4 regions of the Paenibacillus sp. FSL R5-0519 genome follow, and region 2 is predicted to be linked to each of the others. Evidence: riboswitches for the same ligand, from Rfam matches in the RefSeq annotation. Region 2 holds a riboswitch; each other region holds the start of a gene.
What was found. A riboswitch is a leader RNA that binds a small molecule or an ion and turns the genes downstream of it on or off. The one in region 2 is predicted to bind thiamine pyrophosphate.

Region 1: another riboswitch for thiamine pyrophosphate. It lies ahead of MKY73_RS25055 (ECF transporter S component); the one in region 2 lies ahead of MKY73_RS27345 (ABC transporter substrate-binding protein).
Region 3: another riboswitch for thiamine pyrophosphate. It lies ahead of MKY73_RS12455 (thiamine phosphate synthase); the one in region 2 lies ahead of MKY73_RS27345 (ABC transporter substrate-binding protein).
Region 4: another riboswitch for thiamine pyrophosphate. It lies ahead of MKY73_RS25080 (ABC transporter ATP-binding protein); the one in region 2 lies ahead of MKY73_RS27345 (ABC transporter substrate-binding protein).

What each region holds. Positions count from the first base shown of each region.
Region 1 covers NZ_CP150234.1:5,571,751-5,579,283, forward strand. The annotation lists gene MKY73_RS25035 (ATP-binding cassette domain-containing protein) at 1-323, opposite strand, end outside; gene MKY73_RS25040 (PQQ-binding-like beta-propeller repeat protein) at 455-2,758, opposite strand; gene MKY73_RS25045 (energy-coupling factor transporter transmembrane component T) at 2,859-3,653, opposite strand; gene MKY73_RS25050 (ABC transporter ATP-binding protein) at 3,628-5,205, opposite strand; gene MKY73_RS25055 (ECF transporter S component) at 5,206-5,799, opposite strand; TPP riboswitch at 6,028-6,138, opposite strand; gene MKY73_RS25060 (copper amine oxidase N-terminal domain-containing protein) at 6,305-7,258, shown strand; gene MKY73_RS25065 (pectate lyase) at 7,444-7,533, opposite strand, start outside.
Region 2 covers NZ_CP150234.1:6,097,399-6,104,931, forward strand. The annotation lists gene serS (serine--tRNA ligase) at 1-124, opposite strand, end outside; gene MKY73_RS27335 (MFS transporter) at 513-1,748, shown strand; gene MKY73_RS27340 (phospholipase D family protein) at 2,642-4,042, opposite strand; TPP riboswitch at 4,287-4,399, shown strand; gene MKY73_RS27345 (ABC transporter substrate-binding protein) at 4,619-5,659, shown strand; gene MKY73_RS27350 (thiamine-binding protein) at 5,924-6,214, shown strand; gene MKY73_RS27355 (ABC transporter permease) at 6,214-6,972, shown strand; gene MKY73_RS27360 (ABC transporter ATP-binding protein) at 7,012-7,533, shown strand, end outside.
Region 3 covers NZ_CP150234.1:2,696,108-2,703,640, forward strand. The annotation lists gene MKY73_RS12425 (hypothetical protein) at 1-54, shown strand, start outside; gene MKY73_RS12430 (hypothetical protein) at 117-602, shown strand; gene MKY73_RS12435 (hypothetical protein) at 619-1,017, shown strand; gene MKY73_RS12440 (hypothetical protein) at 1,014-1,565, shown strand; gene MKY73_RS12445 (hypothetical protein) at 1,552-2,535, shown strand; gene MKY73_RS12450 (ABC-F family ATP-binding cassette domain-containing protein) at 2,673-4,223, shown strand; TPP riboswitch at 4,299-4,408, shown strand; gene MKY73_RS12455 (thiamine phosphate synthase) at 4,602-5,297, shown strand; gene thiO (glycine oxidase ThiO) at 5,312-6,547, shown strand; gene thiS (sulfur carrier protein ThiS) at 6,544-6,747, shown strand; gene MKY73_RS12470 (thiazole synthase) at 6,750-7,517, shown strand; gene MKY73_RS12475 (ThiF family adenylyltransferase) at 7,514-7,533, shown strand, end outside.
Region 4 covers NZ_CP150234.1:5,580,704-5,588,236, forward strand. The annotation lists gene MKY73_RS25070 (radical SAM/SPASM domain-containing protein) at 1-385, opposite strand, end outside; gene MKY73_RS25075 (aspartate/glutamate racemase family protein) at 504-1,214, opposite strand; TPP riboswitch at 1,368-1,470, shown strand; gene MKY73_RS25080 (ABC transporter ATP-binding protein) at 1,647-2,414, shown strand; gene MKY73_RS25085 (ABC transporter permease) at 2,401-3,204, shown strand; gene MKY73_RS25090 (ABC transporter substrate-binding protein) at 3,377-4,450, shown strand; gene thiM (hydroxyethylthiazole kinase) at 5,555-6,367, shown strand; gene thiD (bifunctional hydroxymethylpyrimidine kinase/phosphomethylpyrimidine kinase) at 6,364-7,179, shown strand; gene thiE (thiamine phosphate synthase) at 7,179-7,533, shown strand, end outside.

The DNA.
Region 1 (7,533 bases), 530 kb from region 2:
CAGACATTGCCACTCACCGTCCGATTACTGACCAGATTGAAGTGCTGAAAGATCATGCCAATGGACCTTCGTGCCAGACGCAAAGTGCGCTCACTCATCTGGGTCAGGTGCTGCCCATTCACAACAACCTCACCCTCATCCGGCTTTTCCAGACCATTGAGCATCCGCAGAAGCGTGGATTTGCCTGCGCCACTCGAACCGATGATGCCGTGAATTTCGCCTTGTCCCACTTCGAGCGACACCGAGCTTAACGCTTCGAATCCCTGATCTGCACGGGAACCGCGCTCGTTATAACGTTTGCTTACACCATATAATGAGATCATGGAGAGTCCTCCCGTGAATGATCATGCATGGTTCTTCAAGAACACATGAAGAAAGCCCGCACAGCCGATAACCGGAGCGCGAGCAATCCTGTTCATTTATAATAAATCAACATCCCTGATGAGACAAGCTTTTAAGGTGAGATTGCCTCCTGAAGGCGGCTGGCTTCATACACGCGAAAACGTCCGTTGGACGAACCCACATACACTTCATTGCCGATCCGGTTGATCATTCCGTTCTTCGCATCCCGGTCGCGATGCTCCGGGTTTCCCATCGCCACGTCATGTACACGACCTAACAAGGCTCCATTGTTTTTATTCAATACCAACCAATTCTCATCCATGGGCAGCAGCAACTGATCATCAATGACCAGATAGCTCCCCTGATTCGTGGGATACCTGAGAGTGGCAATCGTATCTTTGGCATTCCAACGCGTCTCCCCCGTATCATAATTCAAAGCCGCGGGGTAACCATTTTTAATCACATACAACTGATCCTCTTCCACCAGTCCTCGTTCAATGTTGCCCTTGAGTGTCCACCGTGTTTTGCCTGTCCTGGCATCGTACAGGGTAGTTGTAAAATCTTTATACTCTCCGTAATGATCGCCGTTTTTGTTCTCACGGATCAACAGCATGCCATCATTCAGCTCTTCAAATCTTTGTCCTGCCTGTGCAGGAAATTGTGCAAGTTTTTTCCCCGTGTTCAGATCAAGCAGCAGCCACTGATTATCTAATGATAGCCATCTTTCAGCATTCCTGGTTGTAAAGGGATCAAGACGTTCAATTCCATCAAAATATGGATTATTCACAAATTGTTCTATGGTGGATCGTTTGGCCTTCAAGCTCCATACGGTTCGCCCTGATCGAGGATCAGCTGCAACCAGTTCATTCTTTTCCCAATACAACACATAAGGGTCATCTGCACTCTTGTTCAATAATTCATAACCCGTAGCCAGTTTTCGCGTCCACAATGTTTTTCCGTTTGCACTGTCCAGAACCGTCAACCAACTGTTGCTTGAACCCTCCACAACGGGGCTATCCACAACCACAACGTTCTTCGCAGCGGTGATGCCATTCAGTCTGAATTTCTGCTTAGGATTATACGTCCAAGTGACCTGTCCGTTCTTCAAGTCCAGATGACGAATACGATCCACGTATTTTTTCTTGTCAGGGTCATAATCGGTGTAGATTGTAACATATCTGCGCTCTGCATCCACCTCTACCTGCTGTCTTCCATATCCCGCGTTAATCTCCCATAATTTCTTGCCGGAATGTCGGTCAAGTGCGTATGCTGAACTCTCATAATGAAACCCACTAAACCCACCGTCATCCCCTTTCATCAGGAGAACATCATCTGTAGCTGCTTGCAAAAAGGTATAGTTGATATCCCCCTGATTGGTCCATACCGATTTCCAAGGGATTGTCGTCGGCAGCGTTGTGCCATAGATTTTTGTTGTGAACCCAGTTTCATCCGCCCGACTGATGTTCCAATCGGAAACGACAGCATTTCGATTATCCTGTGCTAAATTCCAGCGTGTTCTGACCAGTCTGCCATTCTTGTTGAATGTGACCAGAAATTGTGCATCTTCCCGCTCGTATCTCCAGGTCTGCCCAATATTCATTTCATAGCCGGTATCATTCAAATTGCTTGAACTCTCTTTCCAATCCGGTTTGCCTAACCACCCAGCCACTTGTTTGGAGGTGGTTGCCTTGTTCAGCTTAATATCCGTCAAATGACGAATAACCGAAGTCGGTAGCGATGTATTCTGTTGGAACCAACCATCAGCCACATTCTTCCTCTGCTCTAGAGCCTCTGCCTTGATCCAGAAGAGTCCTGGCCGATACGTGGAGGATTCTTTACTCCAGGTTCGTGGAGCAATGGAGACGCCATACCATCCTTTCCACTTTGCAACAATAACAGCTTTACTTGTTAACGCTTTCTCAAAAGTCCAGGTTGTAGCACTGTCTGGAGCCAGATACAGCTTGCTGCCCGATTGAAGGGTGAGACTTTGCGGAGCTGTTTCCGTCATGCTTCTGCTCTCCTTCATTGCATACCAACTTGGCAGCCAGAAGTCTCCATGATCGGATGACTTAAGCTGCAACCACTCGCCTCGAACCGATGCCAACCTATACTTCTCGTTTTTTGTTGTATAGTATTCAATCTTCATTTGGTCAGGAGCCACACTGCTGTCCCTCCTGTTTTGAAACAGGGGAATATCATTCATGAGCGTAACGGATTCTCCTTGTTTATAAGCCAACTTTGTTGATAAGGCTTGGGGACTTGCTCCCAAAGCTTGGGGCGTTGTAACCGAAGCTTGTCCTCCAAGCACTACCTTTTGTGAATCCAGCAGCATCCATCCCATCAACAGTACAGCTGATAATCCAGTCATGGTCATCCACTTGTACCCCATTCCCTGCCAGTCAGGACCCGTCTTCACTCTCGTTCATCCCCATCCATTAGAAGTTATTTCCATATAGACGTTGTGCGAAGGAAAAAGTTACCGTTTACCTCAATATATTTCTCTCTATCTCCCAGTATTACCTTACATCTACCATCGTAGCATGATAAGGAAAGGTGATCCCAATGTAATAAGCAGCTGTTAAGGTGAGGATATAATAAAATACAAACCACAGATCAGCTCGGGAATAGCCCATCTGAATGTAATACGTTCGGCTCGCCCCATCCGTGAATCCCTTCGCTTCCATCGCTACCGCCATTCGCTGTGCACGGCGAATGCTCTGTGCCAGCAGAGGAATAGCATAACGCTTGAGTGTACCATACACGTTCCAGTGCGAACCGCGCTGCATTGTTCCACGAATACGAATAGCGTAACGGAGCGTCTGGAATTCATCCAGCAAAATGGGGATCATGCGCATCGCGGCCAGAAAGCTATAGGCATATTTTGCAGGAAGCTTCCACTGCTGCATCAGGGAATAAAACAGCCGTATCGGCTTGGTCGTAAGACCAAAGAGTAACCCAGCGGCTGCCATGCTCAGCGAGCGAAATCCCAGATGTAATCCGCGATAAAAGCTCTCTTCCGTAATGTGTATCAATCCCCACTTATACCATGTGGTCTCCCCCTTACCAAACATCATCATGCCTGTAGATGTGGAGATAAACACCAGGATGAACGGTGATGCGTACAGGATCAATCTGTACCACGGGTGCCCTGTCCAGCCCAGCAACAGCATCATCGCTATCGCAACGTTGGCCATCACATTCAGATTGTGAATAAGGATAACGATGACAAACATTATCGTCAGAATAATCATCTTCAATCCAGGATTGACGGCATGAAGCCAGGTTTCACGATGAGGAAACGACAGCTGCATCAGACAACCTCCCTTCATCTACCGTCCAGATTCGGGTGCAATATCTTTTTACAATTTCACGATCATGGGTAACCATAACGATAGCTGTTCCTTCACGCCGCAGTTGCTCCAGTTGTGCCAACATGGCGAATGTATTGCGGGCATCCTGTCCGAATGTGGGTTCATCCAGCAACAGAATTCGCTGCTCTCTGACCAATGCAGAGGCCACACTCAAACGTCGTTTCTGTCCCATTGATAATTGATAGGGGTGGCGCTCGGACAAGTCGATTAGTCCAAATTGATTCAGCATATGATCCGTCCTGGCATGTCTTTCTTCCGTTGTAAGCCTGCCCCCCAGCAATGAGAATTCCACTTCTTCCGCCACGGTGTTGGTTACAAATTGAAACTCCGGGTTCTGAAAGACAAACGCAATCTGATCTGCAAGCTGTTCCGTTTTGCCAGAAGGCTGACCGTGCACCTCATAATGACCTGTTGTTTTCAGAATATTCATCAGAGATAACAACAATGAACTCTTGCCAGCTCCATTGGCTCCGACAATACCAATCCAATCTCCGTGCCATACCTTGGCCTGTTCCACCTGAATGAAAGGTGTTTTTCCACGCCATCCGGTGAACTGCTGCAAGTCCAGTACAGGCCGATGTGACGACGATACAGACGATAAGGATGAGACGTGAGCTAGGGGTAATCTCCCCGTTGCATCGGATAAGCCAAACGATTGCCGTCCTTCCAGGCTCCGAAAGCCCTGATTTTCACTGACTAGATAGTCACCAGTCATATTTTCCTTTTCTTCCTTCGTTGCCCTCTCCTGCTCATGCTCTTCCCACACGCCTGGATACCAGATTCCATAAGCCTGCAACTTGCCCCGTTCATCCGTAAATACCTGCTGTGCTGGCCCATCCGCCACAATCTTCCCTTCAGTTGATAACACAATGATGCGGTTGACCATATCTACAATCTCGTTTATTTTGTGTTCAACGATGATGATCGTTTTGTCACTGGCAATCCGTCTAACGGTGTCCCACACTTGGGAAGTACCCTCATCATCCAGCAGTGCAGTGGGCTCATCCAAAAACAATACCTCCGGGTCCATGGCAAGCATCGAAGCAATCGCAAGACGTTGCTTCATCCCCTGAGACATGGACTGGATCAATACACGATTCTGTTCCAAGCATAACCCCACTTGTTGCAGATAGTATTCAATCAGCGCCGGCATCTTTTCACGCGGAATATTCCGATTCTCCAGAACAAATGCGATCTCTTCATCCGTATAGGACATACAGAATTGGGTATCCGGATCTTGGAAGATCACTCCTGCTTTGGCGGGAACCAGAATATCATCACATTTCATCGGGATCTCAACCGAACGTGGTATCAGACCACTCAATATTTGCAATAACGTCGATTTACCGGAGCCACTTGGGCCGAGCAATAGCACTTTCTCGCCTTGACGCACAGAAAGAGACAAGCCTTGAAATACCAAGGCTTTCTCTCCCGGGAACTTGCTTCTTAGATTCGTCACACTTACCGCTTGCGGATTCCCCTCTCCGTTCATCTAATCCAGCGCCTCATAATCCTGTTTGGATACCGGTCTGAGGGAGCGTGTTACACCGGTCAATTCCAATGCTTTGGCGAGATAATATGCGAACACGCCTGCAATCAGGATGCTTCCGATGAAGCGGAATCCAATGAATAACGTATAATTCCAGGCCGAGAGTGAATCGATATAGCCATACTGATAATCCAGCACAAGCGAGGCCGCTGCGGCTCCAATTGCTGCAAGACAAGTGACAAACAGATTGGTTTTACGATACAGGAATGCGGCGAAGAAGATCTCGGCTCCCAACCCTTGCAACAGACCATACACAAGTGTGGACATGCCCCATTCACTGCCCAGAAAAGCACTTACCGTTGAAGCCGCAACCTCGGCCAAGATAGCCACGCCTGGTTTACGAATGATAACAAAAGCAAACGTGCCCGCCATAAACCACATGCCGTAGATCATCTGCTCCGCATGAACGCCGAATGGTTTCATCAAGTCATACGTAGGCCCCCATATCTTGTAAATCACCCCAAACACCACTGCGATTACGATGGTTACCAGAATATCCGTTAATTTCAATCGTTTGTTGCCTGTTGTTGTTGCCATGTTCTCTACGTCCTTCCTTTGTTCCCTGTGGGGGTTGTAAAAATAAACGAAAAAGCCTCCCCGGTTCCGGGCAGGCCTAACACGCAGTATACAATCCTCACAATGATGTATTGGGTGGATGTCAAAAATACGGAATATCAACCATTCCTCTCCGCCCTGGCAGATACACCACCACAGTTCAAAAAGGTCTGTTGTTCATCCACGTTCATTCCTACACTTCACCCTTACATACTGCAAATCCATGTTCTCTACGCTGGCATTACCCAGATCAGATGTACGGTCAGCGGCACAAGGCCACTCTCTCAGCCCAACTTCATTGAGCTCCCGGTTCACTTATTTCATTGCTTCTAATGTACATCAGATGGGTATTTGTGACAATCCCCAGAAAGTCATCATGCTTCGTATGGGGTAATGGGAAGGGAGATATCTGAAAATTTTCTTTCCATAATATGCAACATTTAGGTTATGTAATGCGTCTTAAATGCTAGAAGGGAGATGGATAATAATGAAAAAGTACAACTCTGTTTGGCAGGTTAAAACATGGAAAATGATTCTTGCCGCTTCGATACTCACCGCAGGCACGGCACCTGCCTTACTCTCATCCACTGTGGCGGAAGCCGCTGCAACTAAACCTAATCCGACAGCCTATATTAACAATGTTAAAGCTCAATATGATGTTGTCATACGGCAGGGGGTTACGTACGTGGCATTGACTGAGCTTCAATTCCTCGGCAACTATACGTTTGGCTACAATAACAAAACCAAAGAGATCAGCATTAGCACAGGCAGTGATAAGTATATCCTTACACCAAACAGCAAAACAATGAAGAAAAATGCCCAAAGTGCGACATTGTCTTCAGCGCCGATTCTCGTGAATGGCAAAGCGATGCTTCCGCTCCGTGCCATCGGTGAAGCTTTTGGTGCCAAGGTGCAGTGGAACCAGAAGGCCAAGGAAGCTTACATTTACACTACCGATGCTACTCTTGTAAAAGAATATAACAGTTCCGATCTGACTGTGGCGCGTGAAGCCGCACTTCATCTGCCACGCTTCTCTGAACTGGGACAAGCCCGCCTTGATATTCGCACCCCTCTGGGTCCGGTGGATTCATCCATTAAATACATTTTTGAACAAGGCAAAAAGGATCGTTTCTTCGTTATCGAGGACAACGATCTGGTCAGTTATTATATCCACAAAAATGGAAGTGCCCTGCTGCAATGGCAGGCCAACATCAGCAATAATGCCGGAACCGTCGGTGACCTGTTCTTTATTAAAACCAAAGCCGTCGCTGAAGCAGGAACTCGTCCTTCCGTAGCAGGTCAAACACTCGTATCATTTAAATACTCTCGCATGCTTGAAGAAACCTCCTACGAGATCATGAACAAATCGGGCTCCATTGATACCGGTTCTGATGTTCCCGAAAAAGGCAAAGTCATCGTTGAAGTTCCGGGAGAAAAATAATTTGAGCCTCCAATATGACATATGGCTCAACAAAACAATACTATGACATTAGCATTACAAAGAGCGTCTCTAAAGGTCAGTGTGGCAATGACCTTGGGACGCTCTTTTTTTACGTTATATTCCAACTTCCTTCCAATCACAAGTGGAGCTTACACGTTTATCAACTCCAGTGATTCATCCTCTGTTTAATATTGGACATTGCCGGATTGACTGGTTTTACCTGAAGCAAATCCCTTGAACAGAGTTGGCACTTTGGAATAGCGCGTATTCGTAAT
Region 2 (7,533 bases):
GCAAAAGCGCTCTGCGTTCCTCGTCCCGCTCCAGCAATGTGCGAATGTTAATCTTGATTTTTTTCCCGTCTGCTGCTGCCTGAACCTCATCAGCATGTGCACGAATCCACTTCATTTCCAACATGGTCACCGTCTCCTTTGGCTGTAAAAATACAAAGAGCGCCCTCATCCCTTGGGACGAGGAGCGCTCTGCTCGCGGTGCCACCCAACTTGCTGAATCAGGATATCCTGCTTCCAGCCTCTTGGTCCGCGATAACGGGCGGTTCCGGTTAACTTGGGGAAATATCGCTCCCCTGGCGAAAACGCCTCCGAGTTGGATGCTCTTCAACGGCATGGTCCGATCTGTAATTGTTGTGTCTCAGTATATACGAACGATAGACCCAATTGCAACCTTTTGGATCAATCAGGAATTCATGGCACAACGTAACCTGTCCTGTTATGATAGACTTTGTCTTCATGGTTGCGCTTTATCGTGATCCTCAATCTATGTATACATCTAGAAGGAGTTCTTTATGAAAAAATTACTTTGGATCGGGTGTCTCTCCTATTTCCTCATTGGACTTGCCCACGTTGTGCTCGGTTCCATTCTGCCCGTTGCACTTGAACATTACGGCAAAGATTACAGCCAGGGCGGGACATTGATCTTTGCTCAATTTGCCGGATTCCTGGGCGGTGTATTGTTATCTCCGTGGCTGAACCGACGCTTCGGTAAAAGGGGAGGCCTGTTAATCGCCACAGCGTTGCTCTGTATTGCAGAATTATCCTACATGCTGCTGCCGCCATGGGGCTGGATGTTCGTCATCGCACCCGCTGCCGGTTTCGGATTCGGAATGGTTGAAGCTGTCATTGGCACCATTATCATCGCTGCAATCAAAGACAATACCGCCGTTGCCATGAGCCGACTGGAAGTGTTATTCGGGATCGGAGCGATGGTCATGCCGCTCATGGCCAGCGGTCTGATTGCTGCCGGATACTGGCGTTTATCCTTTCTCGTTGTTGCGATCTGTGCAGCGCTGACCTTTGCTTTCTGGGCGAAAGGATCATTCGGTGAGCTGGACAAGGTTCTGGAGCGACGGAAGCCAGCCGATGCTTCGAGACACAGTCACACTGCCGGGGCATCAGGTGAACCGCATTCCGCAGATCCCCGTATACCCGGTTCAACCTATCGTGGACGCAACCTGACTCTTCTGGTTCTGTTCGTCCTGTTCTTCTTCCTTTATGTTGGCACCGAGATGAGCCTTGCAAACTTCATGCCAGCGATCCTGATTGAGAAAATGAACATGAAGGAAGCCGGAGCAGCGCTTAGTGTCACCTGCTTCTGGATTGCCATGTCTGTAGGACGACTCTTCGCGGGATATATCGCAGAGAAATTCCAGTACCGCGTCTATGTGCTGTACAGTTGTCTTGCGTCTGTGCTTTTGTTAATGGTGTTTCCATTTACAGACCAAATCTGGTCTGCGTTTCTCATTATCTTGCTACTCGGACTTGCGATGTCAGGCATCTTCTCCATTGCCCTTGTCTTCGCCAGTAAACTGTTGCCTGGAACCGAAGAATCCACACCCAGCATTTTGATTGCCTCAGGTGGGGTTGGCGGTGCCATTTTGCCTTTGACCACGGGATGGAGTCTTGATCATCTGGAAGTTAATCAGTCTGCATGGATGCTTGCTATCTTTGCAGTTGGCCTGCTTGTCATTAGCGTGATCACGTATCATTGGCAGAACAAACATGTTGTCGATCCAGCGACTTAACAGCTATGGGTCGATAGAGTCCAGAGCCATAGAATCAGAATTACCTATTAAAGAAATCGAAATGTCTACTGTCATGACTTGACGGTAGACATTTTTGGTAGCGTTACTCTGTTTTTTACGAACCCATCACACGCTATTCCGCTCCATTTCTGTATGTTTGAAATCTAACGAATCCCAGAAACGTTATTGTAGATAATTAGCTTCAAATCAAGGTCTTGTTGCAGTTTTTTGGCATATTAACGCCGCTGAGATTCGTTAGATTTTTCATTCCCAAGAACCGACCTAATAAGGTGTTCTCGATTCGTTACGATCTATTCATTTGCACAAGATTGCCCAGGAAATACTTTAGGCCATCGGAATTACATACTTTTTTTTAACAGCAGGCATTATATGACCGTTGCTCTTGATGAATTTACCGAATACATATCGGACGAGTGGCCCCAGAATGATCAACTGATATGGAAGTGCCAGACTGAAATTACGAGTAATAGTATGAAGATACGTACCAAGTACAGATACCCATTTAATTGGTCCGCGAGATACGCCGAGATCATTCCATACAAGGACATGATCAGAACCATACCAATCACCATGAAAAATGACATGACCAGCACACCAAGGATCTTGTTGGACTTGTCAAAAGGGATGGAAAATGCAAATTTTTCTCGCTACAGGGCCAACAATGAAGGACTCCACCAGAAAAGCGACGACAAAACACAATAGGAATTGAAACAGAATCTCAAGCGGGGACAACTTGCCAAGTATCCCAGTGTGCCACAGATTGAAAGTCATCATCACCAGGACCATTCCTGTACACATCATTAAGCCGAAATAATTTGTTCCTTCTTGCTCGTTGGCAATTCTCTCATCCTCTCTGTTTACCCTGTTTTTTACTACAACATAAATTTCCAGAGAAAAGACAGTTTGGATAACGCTGTGATTGCTATTCGTTTGAAAACAGAGCCTTTCTGATTCGTAGATTCTGCTGGATGTTCACCTTTAACCGCAAGTGTACTATGCGCACGTTTGATATCCATAGCCTCTGTTAGTTGGTTGGCGAATGCAGAACCGGAAATGACCACAGCGGATTCGGTATTGAGGAAGGCAGATCTGGGATCAAGATTATACGAACCAACCATGCTGAGGTAATCATCCATGACAAATGATTTGCCGTGTATGGAATAAGGGCCTTGGTATTCATAAATGGCCAGACTGGTATCAAGCAACATTTCCTTAGAGCTTAAGTATCCCGCGAAAGCCAAAGGGTTAGGGGTCTGCTGGATTGAATTGGTTAGCATGATCCATTCTGCTTTTGGATTCATCGACAGATGTACTGCTTTCTCCATTTTCTTAGTGGGAATGGCATATGGCGTCTGAAAGTATACTTTCGAGTTTGCTTGATTGGCGAAATGAACAAATGCTCTCCACATGATCGGGTCTTTATACAGTCTTTTGATTGGATTGTGAATGAAAGCAACGTGGTCGGAATGAAGCGCTCCTCGAACCCACTCCTTAGGCAACACTTTCACAAAAGGATCGCTCTGAGCCTGTGCTTCTTTATATAACTCGGCCAGTTGAGCCAGCTCTTTTAACCCTTTTGCATGATGCTGACGTTTTGCATGTTTTTCTGGTTTGGTGAATGGATGGTTCCATAACTGATCTAGATATTGTTTCATTTCAACAACCGTGCTGTTCGTATTATCGTTTGCATTGTAAACAAGGACATCGCGATCAAAAACATAGTCTTTTGGGGGTTGCAATGCCATGTATTTATCACCAATATTTTGGCCGCCAATGATGCCATATGTGTTGTCTACAAGAAGGATCTTGTCATGCAGACGATTATGCCATGTCCATGGCATAAATAGGTGGAGTGGTTCATAATATCTTAATTCCACATTGGGATGAGCTGCAATGGCATCTGGAATATCACGCAATTCTCCGCGCATGCTGTGAAAAATCCCGTCTAAAATGATTCGAACTTGAACCCCCCGATCAGCCGCATCGAATAAAGCAGCAAAAAAAAGCTGAGATGTTTTTCCTTTTTGAATGGAGTAATAGGCCAGGTCGATGCTTGTTTTTGCCTCTCGAATGGTCTGGATTCTCACCTGACCCGATTGAAAGCCGTCCTCCAGGAGCATTACACGATCTGTTGTACTTCCTTCTGTTAACGATTTTTGTATATCCGTATTTTCAATAGCAGATGGAGACGGAACCAAAAATAAAAGGTAGGCTGTGAAAAAAACGTAGGCACTATAACACAGAATCATTGCGATTATGGTTTTAAGGATCATTCAGTACTCCCCCATTTTTATGTAAAAGTAATTATTGGTATAGCAGTACTATCTCCTTTTGTCTCTAAATTATGTTGTTTAAATGAATCAAGCTGCTCGGCTCAAGGCCAAACGATCAAAAACTAATCACCGAAGCGGCTTAGAAGCAAGTAGACGATGACCCGAAATCCGTTCCCATCCAGTTCTTGACTGGACACAACTGGGCCTCTGGCCTATAATTACACCTAGTAATGCCCGTAACTTCATAGTTTCCCAGGGGAGTCGGAATTGGCCGGCTGAGAGTGTATCCCACCAAGATACTAACCCTTAGACCTGATCTGGATCATGCCAGCGTAGGAATCGGAGTATATCGAAATGGCACAGCCCTATGGCTGAACGCCACCTCTCTAACGCCTGCACGCGTCCCGGATTACGGGGCGCTTTTTTAATGTTCTTTTATATAGCCAGAGAGCTAAAAAAAGTGACGTTATCCGGATCATAGCTGGTATAAATCTGTCGATTTATGCAAGAAGCTTGGATATGAAGCCAAGGAGTACCCGTGCCACTGGCCGGACATACCGAAGGAGAGAATCACAGATGAAATGGCGTAAAACAATGGGACTATTGCTCTTATGTGTACTACTGGTGACTGTGGCCGCATGTGGCGGTAAAGAAGCTGCCCCGGCTGAACAGAACGGCAGCACGAATACGGAGAGCAGCAATGAGGGCGACAACGCAGCCCTGAAGGATATTAAAGTGGTGCTCGACTGGACACCAAACACGAATCATACCGGCTTGTATGCGGCCGTAGACCAAGGTTTTTATAAGGCCGAAGGCTTGAACGTGGAGATTGTTCAGCCAGGTGCCGGCGGCGCAGATACGATGGTTGCATCCAATGAAGTGCCTTTTGGCGTAAGTTATCAGGAGAGTGTAACCCAAGCCCGCACACAGGGTGTTCCACTCGTCTCCATCGCAGCAGTGATTCAGCATAATACATCCGGGTTCGCTGCTCCTGCGGATCGGAATATCAAGTCGCCGAAAGATTTTGAAGGCAAAACCTATGGCGGGTGGGGTTCCCCTGTGGAAGAAGCCGTGATGCAATCCATTATGGAGGGCGAAGGTGCGGATGTATCCAAAGTAAAAAACATTAACATGGGTGACGCCGACTTTTTCACCGCAGTAAAAAGGGACATTGATTTTGCGTGGATTTTCTATGCCTGGACGGGGATTGAAGCTGAACTGCGCGGGGAACCGATCGACATGTTATATGTGAAGGATTATTCCGATGCACTGGATTACTACACGCCTGTCCTCGTAACGAACGAGCAGACGATTCAGAACGACCCTGAGCTGGTGAAAGCATTCCTGAAAGCCACTTCCGAAGGGTATCAATACGCGATTGATCATCCCGAAGAAGCAGCGAACATCCTGGTCAAAGCCGTCCCGGATCTGGACAAGGAATTGGTACTGGCAAGCCAGAAATGGCTGAGTCCGAAGTACACGGATGACGCCCCGCGCTGGGGAGAACAGAAACAGGAAGTGTGGCAGAACTACACGGACTGGATGTTTAGCAAAAAACTGCTGGATGAACAGATCGATGTGAGCAAAGCATATACGAACGAGTTTCTACCCCAATAATAATCTAGCTGTTAAGTTGACCTTTATGTGCACAAGAACGAAGAATGCAGAACCCATCTGAAGAAACGGAGTGTTCGCCTAAAAGCTTTCTGAAAGAAAGCTTCATCGGAAGCATACGCTATCCCCGGATTTCCCCATTGAAAATGGATTCAAGAAATCTGGGGATAACAGCGATCGGAAGAGGGTACTGCAATCGAAGTGGTAAAGTGTAAATTCCCTAGGTTCAGCTTATATAACCCAACCCGAAAGGAAAAGTGATCTCTCATGGCAAGCACACTACTTAGCATTCAGGTTATTCCAAAAACGCCAAATGGCGAGAACTCATATCCATACGTAGATCGCGCCATTGAAGTTATTCAGCAATCTGGCCTGAAATATCAGGTGAACGCGCTCGACACCACGATGGAGGGGGAATTGGAGGAACTGCTGGAGGTTGTCCGTAAGATGCACGAGGTACTTGTGGAGGCTGGCAGCCCAAGCATCATCTCCCAGATCAAAATCGCCCATAGCCCTACTGGTTTCAGCATGGATACCCTGACGGAGAAGTACCGCTAATGAATGCCTATTTCAAAAGTGTATGGCCGCCCTTCGTGGCGGTTATTCTCTTTATAGCGATATGGCAGGGAGCCGTTTCCCTGTTCCATATCGAGAAATGGATGCTACCCGCACCGTCCGATATCGCCCGCGAAGCAGCATCCCAGGCCGAGCGACTTGGCATGCATGCCTCCGCAACCATTCAGTTAACCCTGATCGGATTCGCAGCTGGCACAGCGGTCGGATTGCTGATTGCGATGGTGCTGCATTTGGTCCCTTTTCTCAAGTCAGCCCTGTATCCTTTACTTATTCTTAGTCAAAATATCCCGACCATCGCGCTCGCACCGCTCCTGTTAATCTGGTTTGGATTCGGGCTGTTGCCCAAGCTGATTACCATCATATTAGTCTGCTTTTTCCCCGTTGCGGTGGCGGCCATGGACGGCTTGACCCGTACTGACGCGGCCATGATGAACTATATGCGCATGGCTGGTGCCAAACGTCGTCATATCTTCTGGAAGCTAGAGCTTCCCCATGCACTACCATCAGTATTCTCCGGTATCAAAATCGCCGCTACCTATAGCGTGATGGGCGCCATCATTGCCGAATGGATTGGTGCAGACAAGGGCATTGGTTATTATATGATGCTGCAAAAATCAGCTTATCGCACAGATCGCTTATTCGTGGCAATCATGATTATTGTTGCGCTCAGCTTGCTGCTCTTCCTGCTCATCGCGCTGCTGGAGAAGCTGTTCGTACGCTGGCGGCCACAGAAGCGATAACAAAGCATGTAAGTCTATATATTAGGAAGTGATGAGCATATGAATCAGCAACAGGACGAACACGTCCAGCCTGAACGGGGAGCACGCACATTGGAACCAAAGCACGGTGAAAAAATTCACTCGACTAATTCTGGGCTACCGACATATACGACTGCTGCTTCGGTTCCACCTGCACTGGACGTCGTGGATGTTCATGCATCATTCCGTGAACGACGGAGCAGGCTACCAGTGTTGAACGGCCTGTCCCTGACTGTGAAGCAAGGTGAGTTTGTCGCTATCGTTGGGCCGTCCGGCTGTGGCAAAAGCACCCTGTTCCATATCATCGGTGGTCTGCTGAAGCCACAGGAAGGGCAAGTGCTCATGAACGGTCATAATGTTACTGGGCAGCGAGGCAAGATCAGTTATATGCCACAACAGCCTGCCCTTTTCCCTTGGCGTACCATTGAAGACAATGTACTGCTAGCTGGTGAAGTAGCTATGGATGCTCCACCCCGGGCCGAAGCACTTGCGGAGGCTCGAAAATGGTTAAGCAGCGTGGGTCTTGCCGGATTCGAGCAGGCA
Region 3 (7,533 bases), 3.2 Mb from region 2:
GGTATGAGCTTCCTGCAGATGAACATCTATTATGAACAAATTCAGAAACTGTAGCACAATTCTTCTGTGTGACAGTCTGAAATATATTAATAATTTATAACTTGGGAGGATTTATCATGAACAATGCATCAAGCGCTTTAAAGGTGGCAGCAGGGATATTTTTGACAATCGCTCTGATCACAATTGTAGTTCTGTTATTTATTTCGGCTCAGGAAGCAACCAAGACGGCGCAGAACAATTTTGCTGATATTCAAACCGAGCTGTCCCAGGCTGCATTCACGGTGTATGACGGAACAACGATCAGTGGATCACAGGTAACCAATGCGCTGCGTAAATACGCGGACAAGGATCAGTTCGGTATTCAAGTCATTACAGGTAAAAATAAAGCGGGTCAATGGTATGGTAACCAATTGAACATTTCACAGGATCTCAATAATGCGGACTACGGCTCGGTTATTGCTCCTGACGATAAAGTGGGGATTATTAACCAGACCATGAGTGAAAAGGACAATCAATATGTCAATCCAAGTGGTAAATTCAAAGCCATTATTGTAAAAGACCGCTCCAACGTGGTAAGAGGGCTAATCTTCCAGCAATCCTGACAGGAGTTGGTTTAACATGTCCCAGAATACCCAGCATCTTATGTTGTTTTGTACGGCGGTTGTCCTGTTTGTGACAGCCTGCCTGTACGGGCAACATCATATTAAGATCTTATCAGCGGCATTGAACGACAGAGTACAGACAACAGCAGGTATGGAAGGTCGGCTGACAACGACATTGCATACCACCAAGCCGAATCGGTATAAGGGCGTAGAGGTATTGCATACCGTGAGGCAGATGACAGGCACAGGAATTCCGGTGGAAGTAGATGGGACTTCCTATGTAATCGATCCACTTGTCAGCAAAACAGCAACGATTCCGGTGCAGCTCGATGCCGTCTACAGGCCTGAGTTTATACGAAATGAAACTGGAGAACTGCTCAAGATTGTTTTTTGGAAGGAGGCCAGTGTGAATTGATTAATGCCGCATCCAAGCTGCTTGCCGTATTGCTCGCAGTCCTTCTGCTCTATGTGTATCCAGCTGCGGAAACAGCTGATCGGCAGGATGATATAGCGCGCATGACGGCTGTTCAGAATGTAACACGTTTTGTCGATGCTGTCCGAACGAAAGGATATATTTCCCCTCGAATGTTGGCTGAGTTTGAGGAGCAACTGGCACAGACGGGCAATTTGTATGAGTTGTCGATGGAACATTTACATAAGAAATATGTACCTCATTATACGGACCCGATGGACATTAACAGTTTTACCGGGACGTACGAGGTTGTACAAGATGGATATTACGCAGCTCAGATTCGAGAGAGGCTATTCCCTTCCTCAAGTGTGACTCCGGCTGATGATCCTGGCCGAAGATACACGTTGACAACAGGAGATTTTTTTACCGTGACGCTCCAAAATACAAACCGTACACCTTCCATGCTCATTCGTGAATGGCTTAGTGGTACGGCTCAGGCCTCAACGGTATTTGTAACCTACGGAGGTATGGTCCTCAATGAAGATTACTGAGCTATCCATAGTATTCGTGCTGATCTTCTTCCCGCTCTTCTGGATCATCTCACTCCATACCCAAGATGCCGAAGAGGCTAACTTTCTTGGACATCGATACAGATCTGCACTTCAAACCGCAGTGATGGATGCAGGTGCAGTTATGCATCAAAATGAGAAACAAAGTGATGAAGCAGGTTATGATTCAACCAAGTTTGTTAAAGCGGATAAGGAGCTTGCCTTGTTGACGTTTACTCAGACGATGGCTTTGAATATGGGGATTCAGGATGATGCCGCAGCTATTCGAAACATGTTTAATTACATTCCTGCCGTGGTTATCCTGGATTACGATGGCTATTATATGTTGTCCACAGAAACAGAGTTGACAGGTAACCGGGAAGATTCTTTCAGGCAAGTATGGAGTCCCAAGAAACCTTATACATATTCAGATTCATACGGTAACAGTATTAACTTTACATTGGACGACTATGTCTATGCCTACGACGCAAGCGCAGGGAGATGGGTGGAGGGCTTTCAAAAAGAACTGGTTTCAACCACACAGATTCCTTTACTTCAAGATAGCAGCGTATTTGAACAAGTTCGACGAAGCCGGGTTGTAACTTCTGTGCAGGATGATCTTGCTGATGTGATTAACCGCCATAATGAGTTTGCCAGAAAGAACGGTGTATCCTATACATTTACGATGCCCCTGATAGCACAGGAAGATTGGTACAACTCCATCAACGATACAGGGATTATGGCCTTTATCCAAGGTATAGGTGTTGGTGACCAGAAGATCAACAATTATGCGATTGGTGGAGGCAGACTTGTGAAGAAAACGGCCATCGTAGGTGGAGTAGATCCTTTAACGGGTATCAAGTACTACTATCCCTCCACATGTGGTAATGGTTACCGTGCCGAAGAGGTGTTCACAGACGGAAGACAAGCAGCTGCACAAGGCTATTTCGAATATAACTGCTCTAATCGTTAGCTTGCGAACATGACAAAATCTTGGAAGGAGTTCCTGAACTGTTTACATTACTTTCAGAAAAGACGAGACCTGTGCTAGAATAGGGGTTCGGAACCATAATAAAAGTAATGTCTAATAGATAGGAGCAACCTCATCTTATGAGTTTATTGTCAGTAGAGAACGTGAGTCACAATTTTGGAGATCGCACGTTATTTAAAAATGTATCGTTTCGTTTACTCGCCGGAGAGCGTGTAGGACTTGTTGGTGCCAATGGTGTTGGTAAATCCACATTAATGAACATCCTTACCGGTAAATTGCTTAAAGACAGTGGAAAAGTGGAATGGACACCTAAGGTCCGTTATGGATATCTGGATCAGCACACCAAGCTTACGCCAGGCAAAACGATTCGTGATGTGCTTAAGGATGCTTTCCTTCCGTTGCTTGAATTGGAAAAACAAATGATGAATATTACGGACCAGATGGCAGATGCAGATCCAGATAAGCTGGAGCAGTTGCTGGAAGAGATGGGCGATATTCAGGAACAACTGGAACAGGGCGATTTTTATCTGATTGACGTAAAAGTTGAAGAGATGGCCAATGGTCTTGGTTTGTCTGCAATTGGTCTTGATCGAGATGTCGCAGCTCTAAGTGGTGGACAGCGCACCAAGGTGCTGCTTGCCAAGCTTCTGCTCGAAAAACCTACAGCTCTGTTACTGGATGAGCCAACCAACTATCTGGATGTTGAGCATATTGAATGGCTGTCACGTTACCTGAAGGACTACCCGCATGCATTTCTCCTAATCTCCCATGACACGGAATTCATGAATGAAGTCGTAAATGTCATTTATCATTTGGAATTTGCCAAATTAACGAGATATGCAGCGAACTATAACAAGTTCCTGGAGATGGCTGATATGAATAAAGCTCAGCATATTGATGCGTACGAGAAGCAGCAAGAGTACATCAAGAAACAGGAAGATTTCATTCAGCGTAACAAGGCGCGGGCTTCAACTTCAGGTCGTGCGAAGAGCCGCGAGAAACAGCTGGACAAGATTGAACGTATTGATCGCCCGGATGAAGCGGCTAAACCAACGTTCAAATTCAAGGATGCCCGCGCGAGTAGCAAAACGGTCTTTGAGGGTATTGATTTTGAAATTGGATATACGTATCCTTTGCTGCCCAAAATGACGATGACGATTGAACGTGGTGAGAAAATTGCCATTGTAGGCTGTAATGGTGTGGGTAAATCGACACTGCTGAAAACCATCCTCGGGAAAATATCTCCACTGAGTGGAAAGACCTTTTTGGGAGATTATCTCGAAACGGCCTATTTTGAGCAGGAGGTTCGTGCTGGAAATATCACGCCGATCGAGGATGTCTGGAATGAGTTTTCACATTTGACTCAGAATGAGGTCCGGGGTCATCTCGCTCGCTGCGGATTAAAGAATGAGCACATTACTCGTCCGCTCAACATGCTGAGTGGTGGAGAACAAGCCAAGGTTCGTTTATGCAAACTCCTGATGCGCGAAAGCAACTGGATTTTATTCGATGAGCCGACAAACCATTTGGATGTCACAGCCAAAGCGGAGTTACAGCGTGCCTTGCAAGATTTTAAGGGAACGGTGTTACTGGTATCTCATGAACCTGATTTTTACGAGGGTTGGGTCACCAAAACATGGAATGTCGAAGAATGGTCTGAGAAAAACTAGATGATTTGAGACCATGTTTAACAGAAATGACGGTGACAAAAAAATCCGTCTATGGTAACATAGGCTACAACTTCATATGAACACTAGGGGGGCCGCACGATGCGGCTGAGATGGAAGAATGCGATTCCGGACCCTTTGCACCTGATCTGGATCATACCAGCGTAGGGAAGTGGCGAGCGCGTTTCAGTGAATGACGTGAGCAAACGGCAACTCGAAAAGATTTCAACCGTCTGCTTAGCGAATTGAAACATGCAGTTGCGTGTATAACGTTATGGCTATAGGTCTTTAGCTGTACTGCACGAAATGAACTGTATGCATCAGTCAGTGATCTGATCCTATAATTCATACGCAGCCACTCCCCTACGGGAGTGGCTTTTTTTGTGTTTTCATAGCATTCACGCCTGGAAGGAGAGGGAGGGTACCGCAATTTTTCATGAGCATGTTCACGAATCATTTGAATTGCATGTTGTATCTACGGGTGCAGGAGATCGAGCATCTTTTGTAAAAGCAGCCAAGGATGTTTGGCCATGGGTGGACTATATTCACATACGAGAGAAACAACTTACATGGCAAGACAAGATCGGTTGGGCTGAAAGTATGCGTAATGTTGGTATTCCATCTTGTCGCATCGTTATCAATGGTTCAGAACTGCCCTCAGAGAATGATCTCTATGGCGGTGTTCATTGGGGGCAAGATGCGATACGTAAATACAACCCTGCTGTCATAAGCAAAATGCAGCGATATCGTCTGGGTGTATCTGTTCATTCCATCGATGAGGCAAAAATCGCTGAAGAACAGGGAGCTGATTACCTTTTCTTTGGGCATGTCTTCGCGACCAACAGCAAGCCAGATCTAGAACCAAGAGGATTATATGCTCTTGATGAAGTATGCAGAGGTGTCTCCATTCCTGTCATCGCGATCGGAGGCATAGAGCCGGGAAACATCGACGCGATTCGCTCTGCTGGGGCACAGGGAGTCGCCGTGATCTCAAATGTATGGTCGAGCGATTCCCCGGATCGGGCAGCTGCATCACTAAGGCAGGCTATCGTTGCTACAGGAAGTCTAAGCCGGTGAAAGGAGATAAGAGGATGAATGAGATCGTAACGGGTCAGAACAGGAATCATTTCAGTCATCAACTGAACTCTGAAACGGAATCAAGAAGCAAAAGTGTACCTGATAATCCGGATAAGATTCATGTAGAAACGATTATTGTAGGCGGAGGTGTCGTTGGTTGTGCCATTGCGTATGAGCTTGCTTCCCGTGGACAGGGTGTTTTGTTGCTGGAGCGTTCCGCGATTGCGGGAGGCACTTCTTGCGCAGCGGCTGGAATGCTGGCGCCAGATAGTGAGGATTTTGCTCATCCTTTGATGGCTAAGCTTGCCAGGCAGAGTAGACAGTTACTTATTGAGCAACAAGGGATAATGGATACCCTCAGTGGGGTAGAGGTCGGCCTGCAACGCCATGGATTCTTGACCCCTTTTCGATCATACAGTGAATTAAGCCGCTATAAGAACAATCGAAATTCCGGTTTGTCTGTTGATGAGGTGTGGTGGGATCGTTCGGTTGTGCAACAGGAGGCAACGTGGCTTAACAGAGATACATACGGAGCCTACTACAGACCATACGAGAGTGAAATCCTTCCTGTCCATCTAACTAGGGCATATGCGGAATCTGCTCAAGCCATGGGCGCGCGGTTTATGGAGGACATACAGGATATAAATGTACAAGCAAACGAACACGGCGTGCAGGGGATCACCACATCGATCGGTGAGATAACGTGCAAACATGTCGTTATAGCGGCTGGATTACAGAGTGAAGCATTGATGAGACATGTGAATCTGAGCTTACCTGTGTGGTCGGTAAAAGGAGAAATAGCTGCTGTTCAGTTCTCAGATGAACATGCAGGGTACAGACCTGACAGAACGGTTTATGCAGAGGATGTCTATATTGTTCCCAAAGCCAATGGCGAAGTTTGGCTCGGGGCAACCAGTCTGCCGGGCAGAACGGATTTGAATGTTTCTGTACAGGGTGTTCAGAAGCTGCTAACAGCGGCTACCCACTGGGTACCCGGGATGAAAGAAGCGCAATTTAAGCGAGCGTGGGCAGGTGTAAGACCGGCAACGCCAGATGGGCTGCCTTATATAGGTGCATGCAAGAGTATACCTGGACTGTTCGCTGCCTTTGGGCATTACCGTAATGGTATTTTGCTAAGTGCGATAACAGGCAGGCTTATCGCGGAGTTAATCGCTGGCAAAAGCTCAGAAGAACTCGGAATTGAAGCGCTGAATCCAGAGCGTTTGAACAGAAAGGGAGTGGTGCAGTGAATATCATCGTTAACGGTCAACGGATGGAGATTGAAGACAGCATGAATCGAGTGGATAAACTGCTCCAATCATTTGACCTGCAAGTCAAGACTGTAGTTGTAGAGCTGAACAGGAACATCTTAACGCGTGAGTATCATGAGACAACGGCATTAAGAGAAGGCGATCGAATCGAGATTGTACATTTTGTAGGAGGCGGTTGATGATGTTGAACATTGGTAAATATACGTTTGAGTCCAGATTATTGCTCGGAACAGGCAAGTTTTCGGATTTTGAAGTGCAGAGTCAGGCTGTGGATGCTTCTGGAACGGAAGTTTTAACCTTTGCTGTTCGTCGTCTGAATCTGGAGGAACGTAACCAGAAGCATTTTCTGGATACATTGGATCTGGATCAATACACGCTTCTTCCGAATACGGCCGGGGCTTCCACTGCGGAAGAGGCAGTGCGGATCGCCGAGCTTGCGCGGGCTTCGGGACTTTGTGATATGATAAAAGTCGAAGTCATCGGAGATGGAAAGACATTGCTCCCAGATCCGATTGAAACGTACAAGGCTTGCGAAATTTTGCTTGAAAAGGGCTTCACCGTATTGCCTTATATTTCAGATGATGTCATTCTGGCCAAAAGGCTGCAATTGCTTGGCGTACATGCCGTAATGCCTGGCGCTTCTCCCATCGGAGCAGGTAGAGGCATTATTAATCCCTATAATCTTGAGATCATCATTGAGCAGGCCGTTGTGCCTGTGATTGTGGATGCAGGGTTGCGCTCTCCAAAAGATGCTGCTTATGCCATGGAACTTGGTGCAGATGGTGTATTGTTGAATACAGCAGTATCCGGATCAGGAAATCCGGTGAATATGGCTAAAGCGATGCGAATGGGTGTAGAGGCAGGTAGACTGGCATATGAGGCAGGCATGATTCCTGTGAAGCGTTATGCAGCGGCCAGTAGTCCGGTGGAAGGAATGGTTCATACATGATAGATCAACAACAATC
Region 4 (7,533 bases), 520 kb from region 2:
ACAGAATGTTGCTCAGATATCCGTCACGGTCGGTTGAACCTTCATGCCCGTCAAAGCTGTGCAGAGAGAAATTCATCTGCCGCAGCGCCGGTTTTCCAAGCAGTTTATGCTGAGTCTTGGGCAGCAGGGTACCATTCGTTGTAATGTTCACCTTGAGTCCCTTCTCATGTGCGGAATCAAGCAGCAGATCTATTTTGGGATGCAGCAAGGGTTCGCCTTTGACATGTAGATAAATATGATTGGTATGTGGTTTAACTTGTTCCAGTATATTGTTGAAGACTTCAGGGTCAATGAATCCTTTGGCACGCTGTGTCTGCGGACAGAAGCTGCAAGCCAGATTGCAGATACTTGTGATCTCAATATATACTTTTTTGAACGTTTTCAACTTGGGTCCCCATTCTGCCTAGGAGGGAGAACAATCCCACCTGCATTTTGTGATCCGGCCTGTACGGCCCATCCCTATTATATCGAGTTCATGAGCCAAGGTAAATCAGAGAACGGGTTTATCGGGTTGAGTCAAATGATTTGGCTAGTGCCAAATGAACAGATTCAATCGCATGGATATATGTTGTATCAAATAAGGGAACTTCTGAATCCTCTACTTTTACTAATAATCCAATTTCGGTGCAACCTAATATGATTCCCTCAGCTCCATCATCAACCAGCCTTTGGATCACCTTTTTATAATAATCCCTTGATAAGGGCTCAATTTTCCCTAAACATAATTCCTCGTATATTATTTTATTGACAACTTTTCTATCCTCTTCATTCGGTATCAAAACCTTAATACCATTAAATTCAATTCGTTTTTTATAAAAGTCTTGTTCCATCGTATATTTCGTGCCGAGTAAACCAACCGTACTTATATGGGACTTATGAATTTGATTTGCTGTTGCATCAGCAATATGTACGATGGGTAGTGTCACTTTTTCTTCAATATGTTTAATTACTTTATGCATCGTATTTGTACAAATTACAATCATTTCTGCTCCTGCCTTTTCCAATGACTGAGCAGCATTCCCTAATAATTCACCAGCGCTTTCCCAATCACCTTCAGCTTGATAACGCTCGACCTCTTCAAAATTCACGCTATATAAAATGCACTTGGCTGAATGCAATCCTCCCAATTTATTTTTCACTTCTTCATTAATAACTCGATAATATTCTAACGATGACTCCCAGCTCATTCCACCAATAAGACCAATCGTTTTCATATTACACTTCCCCTTCCATTGATTACATCCCGAAAGCAGTGTATAGAAATTCAGTAGATATTGTATCGTATCTGTTTCATTAAATAAACCCACGGCCCCCTTTACATTCCACTTGCATGTGATATATGCTGAACACACAACTGCATATCTTGAACAATGCACTAGGGGAGCCTTACGGCTGAGACGAATCGAATGATTCGGACCCTTTGAACCTGATCTGGATCATACCAGCGGAGGGAAGTGGAGCGGCCTTTCAGTAAGCGGATTTTTTCATGTTGATGATGAAATTTAATGTGAATTGAACTTACAGACCCACTCATTTCTCCGGAAATGGGTGGGTCTTTTTCGCGTTCTGCGGGCAGATCAGCAGGTGTAATGAAAGATCCCGCAGTTTGAAGTTGAATTTGGAATAACAAGGGGGAACAGAACGAGATGGATAATAACATAACCATTCACAACATGAGCTACGCTTTCCCGGGAAAAAGGGATTCCCCCGTGCTCTCCAATGTGTCGATGCGTGTAGCCAACGGCGAATTCGTCTCGCTCATCGGCTCCAGCGGCTCCGGTAAAAGCACCCTTTTCAAGCTGCTGGCAGGCCTGCTTGAGCCAACCCACGGAACCATTGAAATTCCTTGGGTCCCTGAAGGAAAGCGACTGGGGCAGGTGGCCTACATGCCGCAAAAGGACCTCCTGTTATCCTGGCGAACCGTCATGGAGAATTGCATGCTCCCCGCTGAACTTGCTCCAGGGCGACATGATAAGGGAAAAATTCGCGCAGACATAATGGCAGGGCTCGACAGATTTGGCTTATCCGGCTACGCGCATGCTTACCCGGACGAGCTGTCGGGTGGCATGCGCCAACGTGTCGCACTGCTTCGTACTTTGTTGACAGGTGGCCATCTCATGCTGCTGGATGAACCATTCGGCGCACTCGATGCCTTAACCAAACGCGAGATGCATCGCTGGCTACTGGAGCTGTGGGAAGATCTGGGCAAAACCGTGTTGTTCATTACGCATGATATTGAAGAGGCCCTGCTACTCAGTGATCGGATTATCCTGTTAACTCCGGGGAGCCAAGGCCAACCGCTACAAGATTTGATGGTACCTTTGCCACGTCCAAGACATTCGGACATGATCTACGAACCGGCGCTCGTTCAGATGAGACGACGACTGGAGGAACAATTGCATGCGAGAGGATAACTTGGGAAACTGCATGAAGAATAACGTAAGGCGTTGGCTTGACCGTTATGGTCTGTTTATTTGGCTCCTGCTCTTGCTGCTTGTCTTCTGGGAGTGGATTGTGCGTATGGGATGGGTGCCCTCCTTCATCATTCCAGCCCCAACGGCGATTGCCAACTCCCTGTATGAGCATCGTCACCTCCTGCTGGCTACACATCTGCCTGCTACCTTGATGGAGGTTGTTGTTGGTTTTGGCTTGTCCATTGGTGCCGGAATTGCACTTGCAACTGGTATGCATATGAATCGGTCGATTGAAAAAGCGTTATATCCCTTCATCGTAATCAGTCAGACGATCCCGTTGATTGCCCTGTCCCCCGTCTTCATCCTATGGTTTGGCTACACGCTGTGGAGCAAAGTCGCGGTGGTGTTCCTGATCGCCTTCTTTCCCATTGTGGTGAGTACCTACGATGGACTTCGCCAAGGCGATCCAGAGCAGCGTGAACTACTGCTCACCATGGGAGCCAGCACGTGGGATATTTTTCGCAAACTCCAGGTTCCACTGGCACTTCCCTCCTTCTTCTCGGGGCTAAAGATGTCTGTGGTGTACTGCGTGGTTGGTGCAACGATAGGCGAATGGCTCGGTGGCAGCAAAGGTCTCGGATACTTCAGCCGCCGCATGTCCAGCAACATGAACACGGACGCGATGTTCGCCGCTATTGTGCTGTTATCCCTGCTCGGGATCGTTTTGTTTATATTGATTGCCTGGCTGGAGAAACGCTTTGGCACTCGGCGCCATGAAGCGAAAAAATAGCTGGATAAAATGTAGAGAGAATTTAGATGTTACTACAGGAATTACGCTCTACACAACATAACTTATGCACCATTCCAGCAGCTAACTTTAATCAGTACATTGTCACTTTGTCCGTTAACATGCTGCTGTCCATTTTCTACAAACCCAAACGATGAAATGAGGAACTTCATTTATGACTAACAAAGGTATATACTCCCTGCTTCCCATTATACTCATAAGCCTGTTGCTGATCGTTAGCGGATGCGGCACCACGGGTGCTGGCAAAAACACGCCAACAACAGATTCGGAAACCAATGCACAGCAAGCAAACTCGACTGTAACAGAACCAGCATCAGATACCAAAGATAAACTGTCCATCATGCTCGACTGGTACCCCAATGCAGTACATTCCTTCATCTATGTAGCTCAGGAAAAAGGATACTTTGCAGACCAAGGTCTGGATGTCGACATTCAGATGCCTGCGGATACCAATGATTCACTCAAACTGGTTGCTGCCGGTAAAATCGATCTGGCTCTAAGCTATCAGCCTCAAATCTTGCTCGCGCGTAGTGAGAACATTCCTGTACGTTCCATTGCTGCTGTTGTTCGCCACCCGCTCGTACATCTGTTGACCGAAGCGAATGGCAACGTGCGTTCACCCAAAGACCTTGAAGGAAAGACTGTTGGCTATTCTTCGATTCCGCTGTATGACGCGATGGTACGTACGATGATCAGCCACGATGGTGGCAACCCGGATAACATGAAGCTGGTCGACGTTGGATTCGATCTGATTCCTTCCCTGGCTTCTGGACAGGCGGATGCGATTATGGGTGGTTTTATTAACCATGAACAATTGATTTTGGAGAAAGAAGGCCATGCCATGAAATCGATTAATCCTGTCGACTATGGCGTGCCTGATTATTATGAATTGGTCCTGACCGCAAGTGAAGCTGGTATGGAAGCCAAAAAAGAACAACTGACCCGGTTCGTCAAAGCGATCCAGGAAGGACAGAAATATGTGACGGAGCATCCAGAAGAGGCCTTGAATATTTTGCTCGCTCATGAGAATGAAACGTCTCCGCTTGACCCGAAGATCGAAACCAAAAGCCTGGCTATTCTACTGCCGCTCATGAATGAAGAAGGTCAACCGTTTGGTCGGCAGGAAATGGAATCGTGGGAGAATGTACGTGCATGGCTCGTTGCAACTGAAATGATTCCTGAATCGGTGAAAGCCGAGGATGCTTTTATTAATCTGCAAGGAGAGTAAGTAAAGAAAAGCCACAAGGAATGAAGGAAAATGACTAAAAGAAAGGGATCGGAAAGTAAGAGGATTGAAAGAAAAGTTAGCAAAAACGTGGGCGTTAGGGGCAACAAGGTTTACGAAATGTAAAAGGTTTCCGTAATGTAACTGGCTGGAGCAAGGAGTGGAGAATCATAATCTTTAGTAATTCTAAGTGGCATGATATGCGATCGAGTACCTTGTATACGTTTGGATGACATGGTATGTGATCGAGTACCTTGTATACGTTTAGGCGGCTTGGAGCTATGCATTTGTTCATGTACATTAGCGCACATCTTCAAATCTACCGGGAGCTGAATCGCGTCCTAATGTGTTCGGAGTAGAGCATGCGGCGAGCGCTAACGAATCTGAGACGTCTTATTCGAGGATTTAAAGCAGTCTCAGAAATCTAAGGAATCTGAGACACGCAATATTAGAATAAACAGCCGTTTGCATCGTTTTAATCAAGGAATTCAGGGAAATAACGTGTCTGACGTTCCTTACATTTCAAAAGTAGGATTTGACAGCCAAATAAGATGTCCCGGGTTCTTTAGAAACACCGTCTGAACCTGCGGAAGGAATTCGCCAAAAGAGCTACCAGCTTGGTTTGGGTTTGGGCTTCAAGACTCTATTTGAACGCCAAGTCCTTCACTATACCGCTTGCCTGAATTAGGAGACTTACCCTGGGGTCACTTTCTGTATTTTGCATTGTTGTACTGTTGCATTGTTACATTGTTGTACTGTTGCATTGTTACATTGCTGTACTGTTGTACTGTTTCGTTTTTGTATTATTACTATTTTTTTGCGAATTACATTTTTATGTGGCTCTACCTTTTAGCTGTTTCAATCAAGGCTAGATATTGATCAAGATGATTCCGTTTGTTCTTCCATACCCAGTTACATTAATCCATCTTTATTGCATTATGAATTGGATTTATCTTTTACATCTGCTTTTACCGCTGTAACGTCTCTCGTTGTCTTTACACTGTTCGCCCTGCTCAACACGGAGACTCATATCCTATTATTCTGTTGAGTGACTCTGCATATCAGGCTTCTGCCGGTGGCGTTACTTCAAAACAAGGAGGAAATTATATGTCTTATCTGGAACGTGTTCGTACGCAAAATCCGCTGGTACACAATATCACCAACCTTGTCGTTGCTCCCTTTACAGCCAATGGTTTGCTTGCGCTTGGTGCATCCCCATTTATGGCCTATGCTCATGAAGAGGTCGCTGATGTCGCCAAAATGTCAGGAGCCGTGGTGCTCAACATTGGCACACTCGATGACAAAGTCGTTCAGGCGATCCGACTTGCAGGCCAATCGGCTAATGCACATCACGTGCCTGTCGTGCTGGACCCCGTCGGCGCAGGCGCAACCGCCTATCGTACAGAAACCGTTCAGATGCTCGTTCGTGAGCTTCGCCTCACGGTACTGCGCGGCAATGTCGCGGAGGTCGCCAATGTCATTGGTGAGAGCTGGAGTATCAAAGGTGTCGATGCAGGATCAGGTGAAGGTAACCGGATCGGCATTGCGGAGCGGGCAGCACAACAACTTGACTGTATCGTGGTCATCACCGGAAAGGAAGATATCATTACAGATGGACAGTCCACATTCCTCACAAGTAATGGTCATGCCCTGCTTACTCAGGTCACGGGTACTGGCTGTCTGCTCAGTTCGGTGATTGGCGCTTTTACAGCCATAGCGGAATCCGAAGACGATCTTCCAGGCAGTGTTGTTGAAGCACTCGCTTTTTATGGCGTAGCGGCTGAACTGGCGGCAGAGAAGACGGATCATCAGGGGCCAGGCAGCTTCCAGATAGAGTTGTTGAATCAACTGGCACTAGTAACGCCCGACCTCTTGGCAGAACGCGCACAGATCCGTCAGATCCGTGGAGGTGCAGTATGAGCAGCATTCCTCAAGCGCTAAGCATTGCGGGCTCTGATAACGGGGGCGGCGCAGGAGTTCAGGCCGATCTAAAAACGTTCCAGGAGCTTGGGGTATATGGCATGACGGTTATCACGGCAATTGCCGCTCAAAATACAACAGGTGTGCAGGGTGTGTTTCCCATCCCTTATGATGGTATCGCTCAACAGTTGGACTCGACCGGCGAAGACTTTCAGCCAACTGCGGCGAAGACCGGCATGTTATATAGTGCTGAGATAATTCGGTTAGTTGCTCAGAAATGGCGGCACTACCGTTGGTCTAATCTGGTCATCGATCCCGTGATGGTCGCTAAAGGCGGTGCCCCCCTGCTTCAGCAGGAAGCTGTACAGGCGCTGGTTACGGAGCTGCTGCCCCATGCCTTGATCACAACACCTAATATTCCGGAAGCGGAACTGCTTACCGGAATGTCCATCACGAATCTGAATCAGCGGGAAGAAGCCGCGAGACAGATTGTACAGATGGGCTCAACGTATGCTTTGGTTAAAGGTGGTCATGATGAAGGAAGTGGCATGATCGTGGATGTGCTCTACGACGGGCAGTCTTTTCATTATCTGGAGAATGTTCGTGTGGTAACACGTCATACACACGGAACGGGATGCACATACTCTGCTGCGATCACCGCAGAGTTAGCCAAGGGTTCACCTGTTCTGGCTGCCGTAACGACCGCGAGAGCATTCATTCAGGCAGCCATTGAAGATGAGCTGGGGATTGGGGCCGGACATGGGCCAACAAACCATTTTGCGTATCAGCGCAGACAGCGAGGTGAACAGTGATGTGCCCTTGGGATGCAGAAGCGGTACAACGTGCGATGCAGGTGTATTTGGTCATGGGCAGCGTGAATACGACGCAAGACCCTGTGGAAGTGCTGCGCCAGGCTATTGCTGGCGGCATTACGCTGTTCCAGTTCCGCGAAAAGGGAACTGGCGCCTTGATCGGCGAAGCTCGCATGACGCTTGCGATGCGGCTTCGCGAGGTGTGCAGCCAGCATGGGGTCCCGTTCATCGTGAACGATGATGTGGAGCTGGCTGTAGCGGTGGAGGCCGACGGCGTGCATGTCGGCCAGGATGATGCGGACGCGGCGCTCGTACGCGCCCGCATTGGAGATGGGCGGATGCTTGGCGTATCCG